4 regions of the Micromonospora sp. NPDC005553 genome follow, and region 1 is predicted to be linked to each of the others. Evidence: riboswitches for the same ligand, from Rfam matches in the RefSeq annotation. Region 1 holds a riboswitch; each other region holds the start of a gene.

Region 1 (5,409 bases):
GAAGGGCTCGCTGCGGATGCGTCGGGTGCTGGAGCGGGCGGCCCGCGACGCGGTGCCAGGCGGCCCGGGTGAGCTGCGGCTGCTCTACCGGGGCACGCTGCTGCGGTTGGACCGGGTCGCGCTGGACCGGGTCCGGGACCGTGCGCTGCAACGCGGGGCACGGCGCAACGAGGTGCGCCGGGCCGGTTTCGACGGGGTGTTCGCCGCGCTCTGGGCGCAGGCCCGTGAGCTGAGCAGCGGTCGGCTGCCGGAGCAACCGGCCTTCGAGGCGGAGATCGCCGAGCGGTCGGAGTTCCGGGAGTTCCTCAAGGCGTGGTGGCCTCGGCTGCACCCCCGGCACGTCCTCGGCTGGCTGGCGCAGCCGGATCGGCTGCGCCGGTACGCCAGCGGGATCCTCTCCTCGGCGGAGATCCGGCTGCTCAACGCCGCGTACCGGAACCTGGACTCGGCCGGGCTGACCATCGCCGACGTGGCACTGCTGGACGAGTTGGACGCGCTGCTCGGCAAGCCCGCGCAGCCGGCCCGCGCGCGACGCGACCCGTTCCAGCTCGCCGGCGGCGTCCGTGAGCTGAGCACCCTCGGTGAACGGCAACGGGCCGCCCGCGCGGCGGCCCGGGAGCGCCCGGAGGACTACCGGGACTACGCGCACGTGGTGGTGGACGAGGCACAGGACGTCTCGCCGATGCAGTGGCGGATGATCGGTCGACGCGGCCGACTGGCCTCCTGGACCGTCGTGGGCGACCCCGCGCAGACCGCGTGGACCGGCGATCCGGAGGAGCTGACCCGGGCCCGCGACCAGGCGCTGGGCCGGCGTAAGCGACACGACTTCACGCTCACCACCAACTACCGGAACTCGGCGGAGATCTTCGCGGTGGCGGCGGCGGAGATCCGGCGGCTCTACCCGGACCTGCCGCTGCCGACCGCCGTCCGCTCCACCGGGGTCGAGCCGGTGGAGCTGGTGGTGCCCCCGACGGGCTTGGAGACCGCGACCGTGGAGGCCGCCGCCGGCCTGCTGGCCGAGGTGGAGGGCACGGTCGGGGTGATCACGCCGGTCCCCCGCCGGGACGAGGTCGCCGGTTGGCTGGGCGCGCTCGGCGCGCCCAGGTTGCAGGTGGTGACCAGCCTGGAGGCCAAGGGCATGGAGTACGACGGGGTGGTGCTGGTCGCCCCGAGCGAGATCCGGGCGGATCCGGGCGCCGGGGTGCGCACCCTGTACGTGGCGCTCTCCCGGGCCACCCAGCGTCTCACCACCATCGACCCGACCGGCTGACGTGTGCGGACTGCCGCCGGCGGAACGCCCTGCCCGTACACTTGCATACATAGCGATGTGAGCATACATTTGACCAGGTCCCGACCAGCGGCGGAAGGTGGTTCTCGTGGGCGCAGGTCATGACCACCACCATGGGTCCGTCGCCAATGCCGCACACCAGCACCGAGGTCGACTCTGGGCGGCGTTCGGGTTGCTCGCCACCTTGATGGTGGTCGAAGCGGTGGTCGCACTGCACACCGGCTCGCTCGCCCTGCTCTCCGACGCCGGGCACATGTTCACCGACGTGCTCGGCATCGGGATGGCGCTCGCCGCCATCACGGCAACCCGGCGGGCCACCGGCGACCCGCAGCGCACCTTCGGGCTCTACCGGCTCGAGGTGCTCGCCGCGCTGGCCAACGCCGTCCTGCTCTCCGGCGTCGCGATCTACGTGGTGGTCGAGGCGATCCGCCGCTTCGGTGACCCGCATGAGGTCATCGCCGGCCCGATGCTCGTGGTGGCCGTGCTCGGCCTGCTGGCGAACATCGCCGCATTCGCGCTGCTGCGCGCCGGAGCCAAGGAGAGCATCAACCTCCAGGGCGCCTACCTGGAGGTGCTCGGTGACCTGCTCGGCTCGGTCGGCGTCATCGGCGCGGCGCTGCTCATCACCGTCACCGACTGGTGGTGGGCCGACCCTCTGGTCGCGGTCGCCATCGGCGTGTTCATCCTGCCGCGCACCTGGCGGCTGGCCCGCGCCGCCATCCGCATCCTGGTGCAGGCCGCCCCGGAGCACCTCCAGGTGACCGCCGTGCACGACCGGCTCGCCGCCGTCCCCGGTGTCGTCGAGGTGCACGACCTGCACGTCTGGACGCTCACCTCGGGCATGGAGGTGGCCTCCGCCCACCTGACCATGGCACCGGGCGCGGAGGTCGGCGCGGTGCTCACCGCGGCACGTACGGCCCTGCACGACGACTTCCGCATCGAACACGCGACCTTGCAGATCGAGCCTGGCGCCGCTTCTGGAGCCTGCGGCTCCATCGAATGGTGACCGGTTCGTCGATTTCCGTGTTGACGCACGCACCGTCCGTCACATCGGCTGCAGCGGCCCCACCCGCACCGGTAGGCTCGGTCCCGGCCGTCACCAGGCGGCGCCCTCCCGGCGCCGGTGGCGGTCGCCGCCTAATCGCCCACCTGGGCGAACCGGGGAACCATGTTCCTGGGGTGTATCCGCGTCAGCGGTAGGGATCTTCCGTCCCGAACCCGTCAGCTAACCCGGTCGGCGGCTGACGGAAGGACATGCGCAGTGGCACCAGCACGACCACCCGCCGCCCGACTGGCGGCCCTGATCGTCGCGATGTTCGCCCTCGGCGTCGCGCTTCCGGCCGGCACCGCCTCGGCCGCTCCCCCGACCGGCCTGCGAGCCGCCGCACCCGACTCCGACGAGGAGGGCGGCACCCCGGCGTTGCGGGCCCAGCTCGATGCGGCCAGCAAGGGCTACCTGGACGCGAAGCGCGCCCTGGACACCTCAGTGCAACGGCAGAAGCAGCTCGGCACCCAGCTGGAGACCATCGAGGTCGAGATCGACCAGCGCAACGGCAAGGTCGGCGAGATCGCCGAGGTCGCCTACCGCACCGGCCGGCTCGGTGCGGTGTCGGCGCTGCTCAACAGCAACACCCCGGAAGGCTTCATGGACCGGGCCGCCGCGCTGGACGCGGTGGCGGCCAACGAGGACCGGGTGCTGCGCGACCTGCTGGACACCAAGGACAAGGCCAACCGCACCCGGGTCGCCCTGGACGGCGAGATCAACGAACAGCGCAAGCAGGTCGCGGTGATGGCCAAGCGCAAGGAGCAGGCCGAACGGGCCCTGACCGTGGCCACCACGCCCAAGCCGCAGACCACCGCCGACGCCGGCTCCAACCGCGGCACCTCCAGCGCCAACGCGAAGGCCGCGCCACGCAACTCCGACGGCTCCTGGCCCTCCGAGTCGTGCAGCGTCAACGACCCCACGCCGGCCAACGGCTGCATCACCCCGCGCACCCTGCACGCGCTCAATCAGGCCAAGGCCGCGGGATTCACCCGGTACGTCTCGTGCCACCGCCCCAGCGGCTCGGGTGAACACCCGAAGGGCCGGGCCTGCGACTTCGCGGCGCAGAAGAACGGCTTCGGCGGCGACGCCACCGGCGGCGACAAGACGTACGGCAACAACCTGGCCGCGTACTTCATCCGCAACGCGGACCGGCTCGCCGTGCTCTACGTGATCTGGTACAGGCAGATCTGGCTGCCCAGCAGCGGGTGGAAGTCGTACAGCGGGGCGGGCGGCGACCCGTCCAGCGACCACACCAACCACGTACACCTGTCGGTCTACTGACCCACTCGTCGTGATGCCTGTGAGCCACTGGATGGCTCACAGGCATCACGGCGTCAGGGGCCGGGCTACGTCACCGGGCGTACCCCTGATGTCGTCGCTCGTCGGACGACCCGGCTGTGGCCGGCGGGCAGCATCGCGGTATGCCTCGGATCCGACCCACCACCCGCAAGGCGCTGCTCACCCTGCACCTCGTCACCTCGCTCGGCTGGCTCGGCGCCGACCTGGTGCTGCTCACCCTCGGCGTCGCCGTTCAGCGGGGTGCCGATCCGGCGGTGGTCTATCCGGTCACGGCCCTGGTCGGCACGGTGCTGTTCGCGCCGCTGAGCGTCCTGGTGTGGTTGATCGGAGTCGCCAGTTCGCTGCTCACCCCATGGGGCCTGCTGCGCCACCGGTGGGTGCTGGTCAAGCTCGTGCTCACCACGGTGATGGTCGGGCTGGTGCTGTTCCTGCTCACCCCGAATCTGCGTCACGCCGGAGCGGTCGGCGCCGCCCTGCCCGCCCGCGATCGCGCCGACCTGGTCATCGCACCGGCGGTGTCGACCAGCCTGATGGTCATCGCGACAGTGCTCTCCACCTACAAGCCGTGGGGCCGACGTCCCATCACCCGCCCGACCCGCAACAGCGCGCCAACCCCGACCTAACGCACCCCACGCCCCGCCCCGCACACCCCGCACGCCCGCGATCTTGCAGTTACTGCGCCGACATATGGGTTCATCCCACTGATATCGACAGCCGAAACTGCAAGATCGGCGCGCCAGGGGCGGGTCAGGGGGGCGGGGTGTTGTTGGTGCGGTCCAGGGCGGCGCCCAGTCGGGTGGCGAGGGCGAGGTGAGCGGCCTGGGCCTGGCGGAACGCGTAGCGGAACAGGGGCCTCGGCGCGGTCAGGGTGATCTCGACGTCGATGCGGGTCAGGCCGTCCGGCTCGGCGCGTAGTCGGGTGTGGTTCCGCACAGTGGTGGCCGGCCACTGGCGGGCCACCATGACGATCTCGTCGGCCTCGCTGATCAGCACGTCCGCGTGGTAGGTGGTCCGGAAGCGCAGCGGACCGGCCGCCAACCGGTCGTTGATCGTGTAGCTCGCCTGGGCACCGGGCCGGGGCGGTACCCGGCGAACCCGCACGATCAGCGGATGCAGCTCGCCCTGCCGGGTCAGGTCGCTGAGCAACGCTGCCGCCTCGGCGGGTGAGCACCGGGCCTGGACGGTGTAGCTGAAGGTATCGCTGCTGAGCACACCGTCTCCCGCCGTCGTCTGGTCGCCCGATCGTCCCGTACCGATGTCTGGCTGGCAACGCCCCACGGACCCTCAGCGCCGCGCCGGACCGGGCCGATGCGACGACCTGCCACCACCTGCGCCATTAAGGTCGGTTAGTACGAAATCTTCCGAAGGTGCCGGAGGGCGGCCAGCATGAACGGCGACGACCGATGAGTGGGCACGTGATGGTCTTCGCGCCCACCCCACAGCTGACGGTGATGGTGGACCAGCCCAACGACCACCCCGAGCTGCACCTGCACCCCGGCGGGCAGGGTGTCTGGCAGGCCCGGATGGTGCTCTCCCTCGGAGTCGACGTGGTGCTCTGCGCCGCCCTCGGCGGTGAGATCGGCCAGGTGCTGGAGCCACTGCTGGTCAGCGAGGGTGTGGACCTCAAGGTGGTGGTCCGTGACTCCGGCAGCGGCGGGTACGTGCACGATCGCCGCGACGGCTCCCGACAGGAGATCGCCGACGTGCCCGGACAGCCGCTGAGCCGGCACGAGATCGACGAGCTGTACAACCTCGCCCTCGGCGAGGGCCTACGGGC
Region 2 (5,409 bases), on a different contig from region 1:
CGGCCGGACCATCGTGGTGTTCGGCGGCAGTTACGGCATCGGTCACGAGTTGACCGAGCTGGCCCGCCGCTATGGCGCCCAGGTCTTCCCGTTCAGCCGTTCCAGCACGGGCACCCACGTGGAGCGGGCCGAGGACGTCGAGGCCGCGCTGACGACCGCCTTCCAGGCCACCGGCCGGATCGACCACGTGGTGGTCACCGCCGGCATCCTGGAGAAGGGCGCCCTCGCCGAGATGGACGAGGAGACCATGGACCGGCTGCTCCAGGTCAACTTCGTCGGCCCGGTGACCATCGCGCGCCAGGCCCTCCCGTACCTCCAGCAGACCAAGGGCCAGTTGCTGCTCTACACCTCCAGCTCCTACACCCGAGGCCGGGCCCGCTACGCGCTCTACTCGGCCACCAAGGCCGCCCTGGTCAACCTCACCCAGGCGCTCGCCGACGAGTGGGCCGACGTGGGCGTCCGCGTCAACTGCATCAACCCGGAGCGCACCGCCACCCCGATGCGGACGCGGGCCTTCGGCGAGGAGCCGGAGCACACCCTGCTCGCCGCTGAGGCCGTCGCCCAGTCGTCGCTGGACGTGCTGATCTCCGACCTGACCGGTCAGGTGATCGACGTACGCCGGGCACCCGGTGACGGGCCCACGCCGAGCGTGCCGGCGCAGTCCGGGCCGGGTCGGGTCGAGGCACCGGCCGGCGCGACGTCCGCCAACTGACGCCGACGGCTGCGGAACCACGAACGGAGCGACATGCGCGGCGACCTGGTCCGAAAGCTGGCCGCCCGGTGCCTGACCACCGGGTTGGCCGTGCTGGCCTTCGTCGTGCTGGCTTTGACCGGCGCCACCGGCTGGGGGCTGGCGTTGGCAGTCGCCGCGCTGGCCGCCTCGGCCGCCGAGCAGCGGATCCGGCCCGGCGCCGACCTGGTGGCGGAGACGGCGTTGATCGCCGCGGCGATCCTGGTCGGTTACTCCCGGCGGCTGGACGACGGGCTCGACCTCGCGCTGGTCGCCACCGGGCTGGTACTGCTGGGTCTGGTGCTGCTGGTGGGGCCGCTGCGCACCGCCGGCGGTCTGGAGATCCGGACGGCCAACCTGCCGGTACGCGCCTGGACGCCGCTGATCGCCGATCGGCTCGGCACGGCCCTGCTCGGGCTGCTCGCCGCCCTGGCGCTCGCCGCCGCGCTCGCCCTGCCGGCCGGTGTGGCACTGGCCGCCAGCCTGCTGGTCGGAGCGGGCGCCGGTGCGGTCGCGCTGGACCTGGCCCGGCGACGGTTCAGGCCACGCGCCGGTGGCGGGTCGGTGGCCGCCGCGCTGCGCCGGCACCAGCCGGAGTTCCTGCTCTACTTCTCCGCGCCTCCGGGCTCGGAATACCAGGTCACCATGTGGCTGCCGTACCTGGAACGGATCGGCCGACCGTTCCTGGTCGTGCTGCGTGAGCCGGAGTTCCTGGCCCCGATCGCGGCCGCCACCGACGCGCCGGTGGTCTACTGCCCCACCCTCGGGGCGATGGACCAGGCGTTGGTGCCGAGCCTGCGGGCGGCGTTCTACGTCAACCACGGTGCGAAGAACAGCCACTGCGTCCGCTTCACCCAGCTCACCCACATCCAGCTGCACCACGGCGACAGCGACAAGGCGCCGAGCGCCAACCCGGTGTCGGGGATCTTCGACCGGATCTTCGTAGCCGGGCAGGCGGCGATCGACAGGTACGCCCGCGCCGGAGTGCAGATCCCGGCCGACAAGTTCGTGGTGGTGGGTCGTCCACAGGTCGAGTCGATCGAGGTACGCCCGGAGCCCGCAAGAGGATCGGCGCACCCGACGGTGCTCTACACGCCGACCTGGACCGGGCACCACGCCGACGCCGACTACTGCTCGCTACCGGTGGCCGAAAGCCTGCTGCGCCGACTGTTGGAACGCGGCGCGACGGTGATCCTGCGAGCCCACCCGTACACCACGCAGAACCCGGCCTCGGCCCGGCAACTGGGCCGCCTGACCGAGCTGCTCGTCGCCGACCGGGCCCGCACCGGCCGCCAGCACGTGGTCGGCGCGGCGGCTCGGGAGCTGAGCCTGACCGAGTGCGTCAACTCCGCCGACGCGCTGGTCTCCGACGTGTCCGGAGTGATCTCGGACTTCCTCTACTCCGGCAAGCCGTACGCGGTCACCGACATGGGCGACGAGGGCGACCGGTTCGTGGAGCGGTTCCCGCTGGCCGGGTCGGGATACGTGCTGCGTCGGGACATGTCCAACGTGGACGACGTGCTGACCGCCCTGCTGGACACCGACCCGCTGGCCGAGGCCCGCTGGGCCACCCGCCGCCGCTACCTGGGTGACTTCCCGGCCGAGTCGTACGCCGAGGCGTTCCTGGCCGCCGCCCGCCGGGAGCTGGCACCGGCCGAGGCGCTCACCGCGACCGCACCGGCATAGCCGCTCAGCGGTAAGGATCCAGCAGCGCCAGTACCGCCGCCGGGTCCTCCACGTGCGCGTTGTGTCCGAGACCGGGCAGCGTGGCGACCGGTACGCCGTACTCCTTGAGCTGTTCGTCGGTGACCATCGGGTCGCTCTCCCCGCGCGCCAGCACCACCGGCACGTCGGTCGCCGCCAGCAGCGCGGCCAGATCGGGCTCGCCGACGGCGAAGGCCGCGGGGTCCATGGCGAGGCGCCACCGGCCGTCGACCTGGCGCAGCCCGGCTTCCACCACCGGGTGGTCCGGCGGGACCAGACCGGTGAGCCCGGCGACCCGCAGGTAGCGGCGAGCCGCCTCGGTGCGGGTGGCGAACCAGCTCACCGGTCGGGCGGCGAGCTCGGCGGCGCGGCTCAGCTCGGCGGGTGACCAGAGTGCCTTGATGCCCAGCCCGACCACGGCATCCACCGGCGTTCCGGCGTCGCGGGCGGCCAGCGCCAGGCCGACCACCCCACCCAGCGAGTGCCCGAGCACGACCAGCCGGTCGTCGGGGACGAGGGCCCGCGCGATCTGCTGAGCGAAGCCCGCGAAGGAGTACGACGGCAGCGGCGACGCCCAGCCGTGGCCGGCGAGGTCCGGTGCCAGCCACCGTCCGGGCCAGTGCTGCTCAAGGTACGGGGCCCAGGGCAACCACACGTCCCCGGTCGTTCCCATCCCGTGCAGCAGCAGCAGGACCGGCCCGCGGCCGGTGTGACCACCCGTTTCATCCACCACGGCCGCAGTCTCCCACGGTTCAGGGTCGGGTACGAGGGCCGTCGATGGCGGGCCGGGCGGACAAACGCCGCGGACGCCGGCTCCTTGTGGGAGACGGCGCCCGCGGCGGTCAGGGTGCCCGGGTCAGGCGGAGTAGCCCCGGCTGGTGATCCAGTTGGCCAGGTCGATCGTGGTGATCCAGTACGACGGGTCGGCCGGGTTCGCCGAGTCGGCGATCCGCACGGTGCGACCGTTGTCCTTGTAGCCCACCACGGCGATGTAGTGCCCACCGCCGTAGGAGTGCCACCCGCCGTCGGTGTCGACGGCGTCCCCGACGACGTTGGCCACCACGCCCCGGCCGTCGGTGACGGCCTTCACCACGTCAGCCTGGAGCCGGTCCATCTGGGCCGGGCTGGGCGTGCCGGGGAACATCCGGGTCCGGTACGGGGAGCCCTTCACCTCGGCGTTGAGCACCCGGGTGGTGTCCTCGGCCGAGTTGGTGCCCATCTCGGTGGTGCCCAGTTCGGCGCCGAGCTCCTCCTGGGTGCGGTCGATGCCCGCGGCGCTGAGCGCGTTCCGGGTGGCCGCCGGGCCGCAGTTGTAGTAGGTGTTCTGCGCCTCGTAGTCGTAGTCGAGCACCTTCGTCGCGGGAGGCTTCGGCGGCGTCGGCTTACGGGTGAGGTCGGGGTTGCTCTTGGCCTTGGCGGCGGGCGACGCGGCGCTGGTGGCCGGGGCGGCCGTGGTCGGCGCGGCGCTGGCAGAGGGGGACGCGTCCCGGGCCTCACTGCGGGAGGCGGCGACGTCGCTGCGCATCTCGGCGACGGTGGTCGCGGTGCGCTGGCCGGCCGGGGCGTCGTCAGCAGTGGTGAGCAGGGCGCCGGTGGTGGTGGCGATAGCGAGGGCTGCGGCGGAGGCGGCGACGATCTGGTACGGGCGCTCGGTGGCGAGGCGACGGAGCTGACGCTGCAGGGTGTGCTTCACGGGGTCCTCCACGGATCGGGGGGAGAGCGGCACACCGGGGCCGGACCGGTATCCGGGCAGGCGCCAGCGCGCGGACCGTGGTCCGCGGGTGTGAACCGCTCAGGGGAACGCCCGGATCGGCCGGGCGGGAAAGGCGATGACCCGGGGGGTCAGCTCACCGTCACGCGACGATTGAGCGGGTGCACCGCCGCGCCGTGGAGGCGAGGGAACAACCGAGGGGTGGAAAGGTGCTGCACGAGGATGGGACTCCTTCCGACACCGCCTACCGGGTTAGCTGACGGATTCGGGCGGGAAGACGCCCTACCGCGGGCCGTGGCTCGCGGATTCACCCCGGACTTACTGGTGGGTCCCCGGTTCGTAGATCACGATTAAGCGGGTCGATGCGGCGTCGCGTCTTGCGATCGGTTACCGCACCGGACGGGACGACACTACTGGCGTCTCAACGCCCTGCCAAGCCAGGTTCACCTGCGTAAACCCCAATTGGCGCCACAATTTCTGCGCGTAATGCCGACGATGTGACTCGATGGGACAACCAGTTACGGCGACGCCTAGGGGCGACAACCGGACAGGCCGTAAAGAACGCGGCCACAATCGCGGGAACAATCCCGTCGATCGCGTCGGACGTCCGATTTCCCGATTGGGTGACCGGCCTCACATAACGGATTGGGCTCAACCCACCCGGGCCGGGCGCCACAGTGCCACGACGGCGGGACGCAACGCCCCGGCGACCGTGCGGCGCGCGGGGACCACGCTCGGGCGGAGCCGGGCCGCCGCCGCGTACGCCTCCTCGGCGAGGGCACGAGCCGACTCGGCGGCCAACTCCGCGTCGCGCCAGGCGACCCGCTCACGGTCGGCGGCCACCTGGTAGTCGGTCGACCGCGCATCCCGGATCACCCGGCTGATCAGCACCTCCTGCTCGACCGGGTGTCGCCGGGGATCCCAACCGCGCCGGTGCCCGAACACGTCGCCGAGCTGCGCCATGGTCAGGTCGCCCCGCCAGTACGCCGCCATCGCCGCCCGGTGCAGATAGCGTTCCCGGGCGGCGTACTCGGCGGGGGTGTGTGGGGTCTGCGGGGTGGGCAGTGCCCCCGCGCCAGCGAAGCGACGCGCGGCGGCGTCCGCCTCGTCGTACCCGATCCAGGCCTGCTCCAGCTGTTCCTGAGCGGCCAGCCAGGCGGCACGCCGCCGCTGGGCGGTGGTGGCCGCGCGGGCCGCGGCAACGGCCACCTCCTCGGCGTAGCGGCGCCTGTCGACGGCCTCGGCGTCGGCCAGCTCCTGAGCG
Region 3 (5,409 bases), on a different contig from region 1:
CGCAGAAACCATCTCCACGCACCTGCCGATCAACGCGGCCATCGACAGAGTCAGGCTCATCGCCGGAACACCGGACATCAGCCCCTGGCGCACCGTCTGCGAGTTCCCGCTAGGCACCACACCACCTGCGCCGGCTGGACCGTTACCGTCCTTGACGTGAACTCGGCGGAATTCTGGAAGTTCCTGGAGCCGTCAGCCGAGGAGACGGACGGCCTGTGTAGCAGCGACTCGTTCTGGTACTTCCAACCATGGCTCATCGGCCAGGGGCAGCGCTGGTGGCAGCACGTCGCCCAAAACCCCGACAACCTCGCCGACCTGCCCGCTGTGCGTGCGCTCGCCGGCCGCAGTCTCTGGGAACGGGCCGACGCGGAGTGGCCGCACTGGGAAGAACTCGCTTACGTGGCGTCCAGCGCCTACGACCACATCACCGGGCGTGAAGACAGCCTCTATGAAGCGCTGGACGCCCGGGGCCACCGCCCGTACTTCGATCCAGCCCCAATCGATGAACCCTGGGACAGCGACAGCCTCGCCGAGATCGAACAACGCCTGCCGCGCCTCATGCGCTTGTTCCCCCGCCAGCACTACGTGAAGCCCTGACCAGCGCAACATCAAAAGCCCTGGCTGGGACTGTTGTCCTGACCAGGGCTTTGATCGTGGAGCGGGTGACGGGAATCGAACCCGCACTGTCAGCTTGGGAAGCTGATGTTCTGCCATTGAACTACACCCGCAAGCGGCACCACTGTACCCGAGTCGTCGGGCCCATGCACCCAGGCACCCCCGGTGACCGCAGGTGTCTGCGGACCGTGCCGCCCGGGTCGGCAGGGATGATCCACTCGGTTTCCTGGAAGTCGGGGCGTCCGGAGCGCCGGGATACCGCAAGTTCGTTGAAGTCGAGTGGATCATGCGGGAGTGGCAGGCGTGGCGGGCGTACGCATCGGTGCCGGCTCCGTCACGACGGAGCCAGCACCGATGATCTTCCGGTCGTGTGGTCAGGCGGCCGTGCACTGCACGTCACGGCTGAGGAGGGTCGGGCGCGTCTGCGGGACGGCGAGGGGCGCTGCCACCGCCGACTGGGCGTTTGGGTCGAGCCAGACCCGAACGGCCGGCCGACTCGGCCCGAGACCCGGAATGCCCGCGATGTGCTGCTCGCGGCGGGTGAGCATGGCCACGTCGACGGTGAACTCGAAGAGCCGCCAGTCGACCTGCGGCTCGGCGCGGGCGCTCTGCGCCAGCTGCGCCACCAGGATCGGATCGGTCACCGGGCGGGCGTGACCCGCCACGTACGCCTCGTCGTCGCTCTCCTCCGCAGGGAACGAGTGCAGCGCGTAACGGCCGTCACGTTCGAGGTCGCGGCGCTTGGGCGAGTCGATGATGAAGCAGAACAGCCCCTCGGCGGTGATGACCGGGGAGACCGGATGGACGCGGGGCCCGCCGTCGGCACGGACCGTGGCCAGATAGCCGAAGCCCGGCCCGTACTGCTGAAGGAGAACGCGGATCCCGTCGGCGAGTCGGGGCTCGTCGGCGGCGAATTCGGACCAGGAAGCCATGTGGGCATTCTATCGAACAAATGTACGAGCAGCGACCTCGACGCGCTGGTCCGGCACCGAATCCGGCCACTTCCGGCAACGCGGCTATGGTGGTCCGATGCTGCTCTCCGACCGTGACCTGGTCTCCGAGATCAAGGCCGGCACGCTGGGCTTGGAGCCGTTCGAGCCCACCCTGGTCCAACCCTCCAGCATCGACGTCCGACTCGACCGGCTGTTCCGGGTCTTCAACAACCACCTCTACACCCACATCGATCCGGCCATGCAGCAGGACGACCTCACCTCGGCGGTCGAGGTCCCCGACGGCGAGCCGTTCGTGCTGCACCCGGGGGAGTTCGTGCTCGCCTCGACGCTGGAGGTCATCTCGCTGGGTGACCAGCTCGCCGGCCGGCTGGAGGGCAAGAGCTCTCTGGGCCGGCTCGGGCTGCTCACGCACTCCACCGCCGGTTTCATCGACCCAGGCTTCTCCGGTCACGTGACGCTGGAACTCTCGAACGTGGCGAACCTGCCGATCACCCTGTGGCCGGGCATGAAGATCGGGCAGCTCTGCATCTTCCGGCTCTCCTCGCCGGCCGAGCACCCGTACGGCTCGGTGGTCTACGGCTCGCGCTACCAGGGCCAGCGGGGGCCGACACCCAGCCGCGCCTGGCAGCACTGGCGCACCTGGCCCACCCGCTAGGACCAGAACGACGAGGGCCCGCCGCGACGCGATCGCGACGGGCCCTACGGTCACACTGGGTCAGCCTGGACGGCCGTAGCTGTGGATCGGGCCGTCGTCGACCTTCTTCATCTTGACCGGTTGACCGGCCTGCGAGGCGTGCACCACCCAGCCGCCGCCGACGTACATGCCGACGTGGTGGATGTCGCTGTAGTAGAAGACCAGGTCGCCGGGGCGCAGGTCACCCTTGCTGACGTTCTTGGTGACCCGGCTCTGCGCGGCGGCGTTGTGCGGCAGCGACACGCCGGCCTTCGCCCAGGCGGCCAGCATCAGCCCGGAGCAGTCGTACGAGTTCGGGCCCTCGGCACCCCAGACGTAGGGCTTGCCGATCTGCGCGCAGGCGAACTTGACCGCGGTACCCGCGGCGCCGCCGGGGTAGCTACCCGGGCAGGGCGCCGGGCGCAGCGGACCGCCGCCACCGCTGCCGTACACCTTCAGGCGCAGCTTCTGCAGGCGGTCGATCTCGTCGTTGATCTGCTTCTTCTTCGCCGCCAGCTGGGCTTCCGTGCGGGTCAGCTGGGCCACCATCTCGTCCAGTGGCGCCTTCTGCGCGGCCAGTTGGTCGCGCAGGTCGGCCACCTCGCGGACGTCCTTCTGCTGGTTGTGCGCGAAGCGGTCCAGCATTTCGAGCTGGCCGACCACCTCGCTGGGCGACCGGCTGCCCAGCATCGCGTTGACGGTCGAGACGTTCTCACCCATGTAGGCGCGTACGGCAAGGGCGCTGACCTTGTCCATCGCGGCGTCGACCTGGCGCTCGAGCGGAGTGATCCGGGCGGCCAGCGCGTCTGCCTGCTTGCGCTTCGCGGCGAGGTCGATGCGGGTGGCGTTGTGCCGTTCGATGATCGGTTCGAGCTTGTTCCAGTCGGCGTCGATCTGGCGCTCGATCTCGGCGACGGAGGGGTCGGCGTGGGCCGCCGTGGCACTGCCGGTCAGAACGACGGCGACGCCGGCCAGCGCGGCGAGTGCGGTGGTGAAGCGGGACCAGCGTGGGCGCGGCACTATCGACGCCGGGCCGGCTGATGCCGACCGCTCGGACGACGGCCGCGGGGCATGGAGTGCCACCGGGGTTCCGTACTCCTTCTTCCTGACCGCCTACCGGGTTAGCTGACGGGTTCGGGCGGGAAGTCGGCGCCCTACCGCAGTGGCTGCGGATTCACCCCGAGGGACCTGGGTCCCCGGTTCGCTCGGAAACGACTCGGCGGTGTCGGTCCGTTACCGCCCGGGGTGGGCGGAGCTGCTGTCGGGCCGACAAATGACCAGAGTAGAGACGCCCGTTACCGATCCGCAACCCGTGCGGCCGTGACACTCCGTACGGATTGGATGAGGTCACCGACCGTGTGTGAAGAATTCTTTCCCCAAGCTTCGATAGATGGAAAGGTATTGACGCGAGCTCCCGGACGGCGCGATGGTGATTTGACCTAACTCCGCGAGAATCTAGGGGGTTCGATGCACCATCCAACCCTGTCGACCGGCTGGCGCGCGCTGCTCGCCGCCACCGTGGTCGCCGCCGCGACCACGGTGCCACTTTCCGTCGGCCCGGCCGCTGCCGCGCCCACCACCGACCGCCAACAGCAGTACGCCGACGCGGCCACCGAGTACGGCGTACCGGCCGTCGTGCTGCTCGGCGTCTCCTACCTGGAGTCCCGTTGGGACACCAACGCCGGCACACCGAGCACCAGTGGCGGCTACGGCCCGATGCACCTGACCGACGCCCGGCATGTGGCCGCCCTACCCGGGCGCGGCCACCACGACGCCGGTGCCGAGGACCCACGCGGCGACGACTCCCGTCCCGCCCGGGTGCCCGCGCCCCGACCGGTCGAGGCGCCCGCCCCGTCCACCGCCGCGTTGCAGACCGTCGACGCCGCCGCGGCGCTGACCGGTGCCGCCCCCGAGGCACTGCGTACCGACGCGGGCCTCAACATCCGGGGTGGGGCGGCGCTGCTGAGCGCGTACCAGAGGGATCTGGGCGCGCCGGTCGGCGCGGACACCGACCCGGCGGCCTGGTACGGCGCGGTGGCCCGGTACTCGGGCGCGGACAGCGCCGACGCCGCGGCGGCCTTCGCCGACGAGGTCTTCACCACCATCGGCGCGGGCGAAGCCCGGGTGACCGACGACGGCCAACGGATCACCCTGCCGGCCCGCGCGGTGCGGCCCGAACGTTCCTGGCTGGACCGGCTGGGCCTGCGCCGGCTGGCCCGCCCGGACGGGGTGGAATGCCCCCGCACCATCTCCTGCGAGTGGATCCCGGCGCCCTACGAGGCGTTCGGCGACGGGGACTACGGCAACCACGACCTCTCCGACCGGCCCGCGCGGCAGAAGATCGAGTACATCGTCATCCACGACACCGAGGCGAGTTGGGCCACCACCCTGCAACTCGTCCAGGACCCGACCTACGTGAGCTGGCACTACTCGCTGCGCTCGGTCGACGGGCACATCGCCCAGCACGTCAAGACGAAGGACGTCGGCTGGCACGCCGGCAACTGGTACGTCAACGCGAAGTCGATCGGGTTGGAACACGAGGGCTTCGCGGCGCAGGGCACCTGGTACACCGAGGCGATGTACCGGACCTCGGCGAAGCTGGTCCGCCACCTGGCGCTGCGGCTGGGCATCCCACTGGACCGCCAGCACATCATCGGCCACGACAACGTGCCCGGCACCATCCCCTCGACAGTGCGGGGAATGCACTGGGATCCGGGCCCCTACTGGGACTGGACGCACTACTTCGACCTGCTGCACGCCCCTCGACTGGACACCGGCACCCCGGCCACCGGGCTGGTCCGGATCGACCCGGACCACACCACCAACCAGCCGGCGTTCACCGACTGCGTCACGGTGGGAGTGCCCTGCGCGCCGCGCGGCTCCTCGGCGGTGGTGCTGCGTAGCGCACCGTCCGCTGACGCGCCGCTGGTCAACGACATCGCGCTCCGCCCGGACGGCAGCCCGAACACGATGGCGGTGTCGGACCACGGGGCCCGGGCGTCCGCCGGGCAGACGTACGCGTTGGCCGGCCGGCAGGGCGACTGGACGGCGATCTGGTACCTCGGGCAGCGGGCCTGGTTCCACAACCCGACGTCCGCGCCGACCGCCAGTTGGACCGTCGGAGTCGTGGCGACGCCGAAGCCCGGAAGGGCCACCGTTCCGGTGTAC
Region 4 (5,409 bases), on a different contig from region 1:
GTTCGCTATCCGACTCGACACCGGCCGCGATCCGCAGCACCTCGCTCCGCTCGACGCCGGACGCCGTCGCCAGGTCGGTCACCCCGTGCTCGCCTCGGGTCAGCGTGCCGGTCTTGTCGAAGAGCACGGCGCCGACGGTCCGCATCCGCTCCAGGGCCAACCGGTCCTTGACCAGAATCCCGGACCGTGCAGCGAGCGCGGTGGAGAGCGCGACGACCAGCGGGATGGCGAGACCCAGCGCGTGCGGGCAGGCGATCACCAGGACGGTGACCGCACGGACCACCGCCTCGTCGGGCTGACCGAGCGCGGTCCAGACCAGCACGGTCAGCACGGCGGTGCCGGTGGCCAGGTAGAACAGCGCGGCGGCGAACCGGTCGGCCAACAGTTGGGCCCGTCCACCGGAAGCCTGGGCCTGGGCGACCATCCGCTGGATGCCGGCGAGGGCGGTCTGCTCACCCAACGCCTCGACGCGCACCCGGATCGCCGAGTCGGTGGCGACGGTGCCGGCCACCACCCGGTCGCCAGTCGTCCGGACGACCGGCCGCGACTCCCCGGTGATCATCGATTCGTCCAGCTCAGCGCCGCCCTCGACGACACGGCCGTCCGCCGGCACCCGGCCTCCCGGCCGGACCAGCACCACGTCGCCGATCCGCAGGCCCGTCACCGGCACGGCCTCGACCCGCCCGTCCGCCGGCACCCGTTCGGCCTCGTCCGGCAACAGCGCGGCCAGCGCCGCCAGCGCTCCCCGGGCCTGTCCGATGGCCTTCATCTCCTGCCAGTGCCCGAGCAGCATGATGGTGACCAGCGCGGCCAACTCCCACCAGAAGTCCAGGTCGAAGACGCCGACGCTGGTCGCCAGGGACGCGGCGTACGCGACGGTGATCGCCATCGCGACCAGCAGCATCATCCCGGGCGCCCGGTCCCGGACCTCTCGAACCGCGCCAACCAGGAACGGCCAACCGCCCCACCAGAACACCACCGAGCCGAGCACCGGGCCCACCCAGCCCTGACCGGGGACGACGTCCCCGCTCAGGCCCAGCCGACCCGACACGAGATGACTCGTCAGCACCACCGGGATGGTCAACACCAGGCAGACCCAGAACCGGCGGCGAAACATCGCCGGATCGTGTCCGGCGTGCTTGTCGTGCCCGGAATGCTTGTCGTGTGGCACGGGTTCGGCGTGTCGCGGTCGGTCGGGGCCGGACGGTGACGGAGCGGGCATGGCTCCAACATGCCGCCCCGGAGACCGCCGCGCGAGCGGTTCGGCCGCCCGACACTCCGCCGCGACCTGCAACCCTCGGAGGGGCTGGCTAGCATCTCCCCCGATGGCCCTCCGAATGCCGCTGCACAGTCGGGCACCGGCGCCGCCACGTCGTGGCGGTGCCCTCGGCCGACCGGGCCGAGCACTGACCGTCCGTGATCAAGCGGTCATCAGGCAGCGATCCGCCCCGCCGTCCGCCGCGTTTCCACCGCAACGGTGAACCGCCCGGCCCGCTGACCCGTATCCCGCACCGGATCGTTGGGAGTCTCACCTTGGCCGCCGACCACACTCACCCCGCTCCGTCCGCCCCGCCTCGGGTGCGACGGATCCTCGTCGTGACTGTGGTACCCCTCTTCGTCGCCACCGTGCTGGCCGCGGTGCTGCTCTGGCCGCGCGGCGGGTCACCGCAGACCGATGGTGGTGCCGACGTGCCGCGCTACCCCGGCACTGTCACACGGGTGGTGAGCGAGCCGTGCCCGCCGGCGCCGTCGGTCCCCGAGGGCACACCGAGGGTCGGCGATGGGCGGTGCGGCACTGTCGACGTGCGGGTGGACGACGGGCCGACCGCCGGCCAGCAGGTACGGACTCCGGTGCCCGACGGGCCCGGCGCACCCCGGGTCGAGGTCGGCGACGAGGTGGTCCTGGTCGAGCTGGCCGACCCGACCGATCCCGCCACCAGCAACTGGAACATCGCCGAGCACCAACGCGGCACCCCGATGGTGTGGCTGGCGGTGATCTTCGCGGCCGCGATCGTCGCGTTCGGTCGGTGGCGAGGTCTGGCCGCGCTCGCCGGGCTGGCCGCCAGCTTCGCCATCCTGCTCACCTTCGTGCTGCCGGGCATCAGCGCCGGCAGGTCACCGCTGCTGGTGGCGGTGGTCGGCGCGGCCCTGATCATGTTCGTGGTGCTCTATCTGACCCACGGGGTCACCGCACAGACCTCGGTCGCGGTGCTCGGCACCCTGGGCAGCCTGGTCCTGACCGGCGTGCTCGCCACCATCGCCACCGCCGCGACCCACCTCACCGGCTTCGGCAGCGAGGACGCCACCACCCTGTCGATGTTCCAGGGCGACGTGGACCTGCACGGACTGCTGCTCGCCGGAATCATCATCGGGTCACTCGGGGTACTCGACGACGTGACGGTCACCCAGGCGGCCACCGTCACCGAACTGGCGAACGCCAACCCCGGGCTGACCCGGTTGCAGCTCTACCGTGCCGCCACCCGGGTCGGCCGCGCGCACATCGCCTCCACTGTCAACACCATCGTGCTGGCGTACGCGGGTGCGTCACTGCCCCTGCTGCTCCTGCTCACCGCCGACTCGCGGCCGATCGGGCAGATCCTCACCAGTGAGTTCCTCGCGCAGGAGATCGTCCGCAGCGCGGTCGCCACCCTCGGTCTGATCGCCGCCGTGCCGCTGACCACCGGGCTGGCCGCGGTGGTCACCGCCGCCGGGCGCAGCGACGCCTCAGCGCCCACCGACGCTCCCGCGCCCCAGCCCCGGCCCCAGCCGGACCGCAGCGAGGCACTGGCCGCACTCAGCTCACCGCGAACGGCCGGCTCCGACGAACCGGACCGGACGCGGACCGCACCCCCACCCGAGGCCACCGACCGGTGGCCGAAGTCGAACAGGAGCACGGATACGGCATGGTGACACTCCTCAGCGTGACCAGATCGGGCATCCACCCTGAGAACCCCGTCACTGGTCACTCAACGCTATGGCGAAATGACGCTTTTGGTCGGCATCCAGGCGTAGCTCAGCCGGTCGACTCTCGGGTAACCTCGCTGCCGGTTACCGATGAAGGCGCGAAGCGGCGTCTGCGGTGCCACCGCCCAATCGCCAACCGGCGAGCCGGGGACCCAGGTACCTGGGGTGAATCCGCATCAGCGGTAGGGGCCACTTCCGCCCCGAACCCGTCAGCTAACCCGGTCGGCGGTCGACGGAAGGGAACATTGTGACGGCACCCCTACGCCGCTGGTTGACACCCGTGGTGGCCGTGATCGCCGCACTGACCGTGTTCGCCGGGCCGTTCCCGGCGCACGCCGCCCCGACGAACCCCACACCGTCCGGGCACGAGGAGGACGGCGAGCCCAAGCTGCTCAACGACGTCATCGAGCAGGCCAACCGTGACTACTCCGCCGCGAAGTCCAAGCTGGACAAGTCCAAGAAGCGGCAGAGCGAGTTGGCGGCGGAGGTCAACCGGGCCAAGGCCGAACTGGACGCGTTGGCCCCGCAGGTCGGGCAGATCGCCGCACAGGCGTACCGGACCGGCCGGATCGGCGCGGTCGCGATGCTGCTGGAGAGCGACGCGCCCGACTCGTTCGTCCAGCGCGCCGGGCTGCTCGACGAGATCAACATGGTCAACGAGAAGAAGCTCTCCGAGGTCAACGAGGTGAAGGCCCGCGCCGAGCAGGCCAAGCTGGCCCTCGACACCGAGGTGCGCGAGCAGCAGAAGCAGACCGCCCTGATGGCGAAGCGCAAGAGCGAGGCCGACAAGGCGCTCTCCCTCGTCGGCGGCAAGGGTTTCACCGGCGGCCTGGTGGATGCCACCTCCAAGGTCGCGAAGATCGGCCCGGGTCGCACTGCCGACGGTGACTGGAAGGCCCAGTCGTGCAGCGAGAACGACCCCACCACCTCCGGCTGCATCACGCCGCGCACGCTGCACGCGTACAAGGAGGTCAAGGCGGCCGGCTTCAACCGGTTCGTCGGCTGCTACCGCCCCGGCGGGCCGTGGGAGCACCCGAAGGGCCGCGCCTGCGACTGGTCGCTACAGAAGAGCGGGTTCTCCCCGTGGCACAACAACGACACCCGGACGTACGGCAACAACGTCGCCGCGTTCCTCATCCGTAACGCCGACCGGCTCGGCATCTACTACGTGATCTGGAACCGGCAGATCTGGTTCCCGGCCACCGGCTGGAGTTCGTACAGCGGGCCGTCGAACCACACCGACCACGTCCACATGTCGCTGCTCTGACCCGCACGATCCCCGTCGAGGGCCGTTCCGCGTAACGCGGAGCGGCCCTCGTCGCGTCAGACGGTGGCAGGCGCGGCCGGGTCGGTCGAGGCCGGAGTCGTCAACGTCGTGAAGCCGGCCGGAACGGCGGCCACCGGGCGTACCGCTCCGGCTGCCAGTCGGTAGGACACGCCCACCACCGCGCACCGCCCCCGCGCCACCTCGTCGGCCAGCACGGGCGACTGCCCGAGCAGCGTCTCGACGGTCTGTGCGATGTGGATGTCGACGATGCCGTCGATGTCGTCCACGCCCTCGTCCGCGGCCCGGCGCAGGCTGGGCAGCACGGCGTCGACCACGGCGCGCAGATGGCCACTCGGCGCGGTACCGGTCGCGGCGGACTCCCGGGCGGCCTGCACCGCACCGCAGGAGTCGTGACCGAGCACCACCACCAGCGGGGTGCCGAGCACTGTCACCGCGTACTCGACGCTGCCGAGCACCTCGGGGCCGGCGGTGTGCCCGGCGGTGCGAACCACGAACAGGTCGCCCAGCCCCCGGTCGAAGATGATCTCGGCAGCCAGTCGCGAGTCGGAGCAGCCGACGATCACCGCGAACGGGTGTTGCCCGTCGGCCACCGCGGCCCGGTGCCCGGCATCCTGGTTGGGGTGGCGTGGGGCGCCATCGACGAAGCGCCGGTTGCCGGCGACCAGTTCCGCGTACGCCCGGGTCGGCTCACTGAGCGCGGTGGCCCCGTCGGTAATCCGCTGCGGACCCGGCTGACCGCCGGAGCTCCCGGTATGACTCATCCCGCACCTCGTCTCGACGCATCTGACCTGGTCAAACCGGCTCTCCGCCGGCCGGGCGGCGGGCGCTGGCTCGTGCTCCACCGTCACACGCACCGTAAGATGCGTCAAGGTATGCGTGATTTAGATTTCATACGTTGACTCCGGCCATACCCTGGGCAACCTTCCCGGGGCGGGGCGGACCAGACTCTCGCGAGGGCAGACGGACATCCGGAAGGGCGGTCACACGATGGCGAGCACGGTGACAGGCGACACCGGCAGTGGGCGGAACTGGACGTTCCTCACCAATCACGGGCACGTCCTGCTGGCCATCGCCCGCGATCCGACCGCCCGGCTGCGTGACGTCGCAGCCGAGGTCGGGGTGACCGAACGGGCCGCGCAGGCGATCGTCGCCGACCT

What was found. Region 1 has a riboswitch for cyclic di-AMP ahead of ACFYPG_RS29025 (coiled-coil domain-containing protein). Riboswitches for the same ligand answer to the same signal wherever they lie in the genome.
Region 2: linked by a shared signal. The riboswitch ahead of ACFYPG_RS18915 (C39 family peptidase) and the one ahead of ACFYPG_RS29025 (coiled-coil domain-containing protein) in region 1 are both predicted to bind cyclic di-AMP.
Region 3: linked by a shared signal. The riboswitch ahead of ACFYPG_RS11040 (NlpC/P60 family protein) and the one ahead of ACFYPG_RS29025 (coiled-coil domain-containing protein) in region 1 are both predicted to bind cyclic di-AMP.
Region 4: linked by a shared signal. The riboswitch ahead of ACFYPG_RS08810 (hypothetical protein) and the one ahead of ACFYPG_RS29025 (coiled-coil domain-containing protein) in region 1 are both predicted to bind cyclic di-AMP.

Annotation. Positions count from the first base shown of each region.
Region 1 covers NZ_JBIAJD010000008.1:98,112-103,520, forward strand. The annotation lists gene ACFYPG_RS29015 (HelD family protein) at 1-1,270, shown strand, start outside; gene ACFYPG_RS29020 (cation diffusion facilitator family transporter) at 1,377-2,294, shown strand; cyclic di-AMP (ydaO/yuaA leader) riboswitch at 2,413-2,544, shown strand; gene ACFYPG_RS29025 (coiled-coil domain-containing protein) at 2,550-3,614, shown strand; gene ACFYPG_RS29030 (hypothetical protein) at 3,755-4,255, shown strand; gene ACFYPG_RS29035 (SRPBCC family protein) at 4,380-4,844, opposite strand; gene ACFYPG_RS29040 (PfkB family carbohydrate kinase) at 5,036-5,409, shown strand, end outside.
Region 2 covers NZ_JBIAJD010000004.1:382,547-387,955, reverse strand. The annotation lists gene ACFYPG_RS18930 (D-ribitol-5-phosphate cytidylyltransferase) at 1-712, shown strand, start outside; gene ACFYPG_RS18925 (CDP-glycerol glycerophosphotransferase family protein) at 746-2,416, shown strand; gene ACFYPG_RS18920 (alpha/beta fold hydrolase) at 2,421-3,167, opposite strand; gene ACFYPG_RS18915 (C39 family peptidase) at 3,291-4,139, opposite strand; cyclic di-AMP (ydaO/yuaA leader) riboswitch at 4,372-4,512, opposite strand; gene ACFYPG_RS18910 (hypothetical protein) at 4,797-5,409, opposite strand, start outside.
Region 3 covers NZ_JBIAJD010000002.1:783,852-789,260, forward strand. The annotation lists gene ACFYPG_RS11015 (2'-5' RNA ligase family protein) at 1-160, shown strand, start outside; gene ACFYPG_RS11020 (DUF4240 domain-containing protein) at 157-597, shown strand; tRNA gene ACFYPG_RS11025 (tRNA-Gly) at 655-728, opposite strand; gene ACFYPG_RS11030 (pyridoxamine 5'-phosphate oxidase family protein) at 990-1,547, opposite strand; gene dcd (dCTP deaminase) at 1,645-2,223, shown strand; gene ACFYPG_RS11040 (NlpC/P60 family protein) at 2,284-3,324, opposite strand; cyclic di-AMP (ydaO/yuaA leader) riboswitch at 3,338-3,473, opposite strand; gene ACFYPG_RS11045 (N-acetylmuramoyl-L-alanine amidase) at 3,709-5,409, shown strand, end outside.
Region 4 covers NZ_JBIAJD010000002.1:322,609-328,017, forward strand. The annotation lists gene ACFYPG_RS08800 (copper-translocating P-type ATPase) at 1-1,117, opposite strand, end outside; gene ACFYPG_RS08805 (YibE/F family protein) at 1,534-2,910, shown strand; cyclic di-AMP (ydaO/yuaA leader) riboswitch at 3,077-3,207, shown strand; gene ACFYPG_RS08810 (hypothetical protein) at 3,212-4,231, shown strand; gene ACFYPG_RS08815 (carbonic anhydrase) at 4,288-5,013, opposite strand; gene ACFYPG_RS08820 (MarR family winged helix-turn-helix transcriptional regulator) at 5,240-5,409, shown strand, end outside.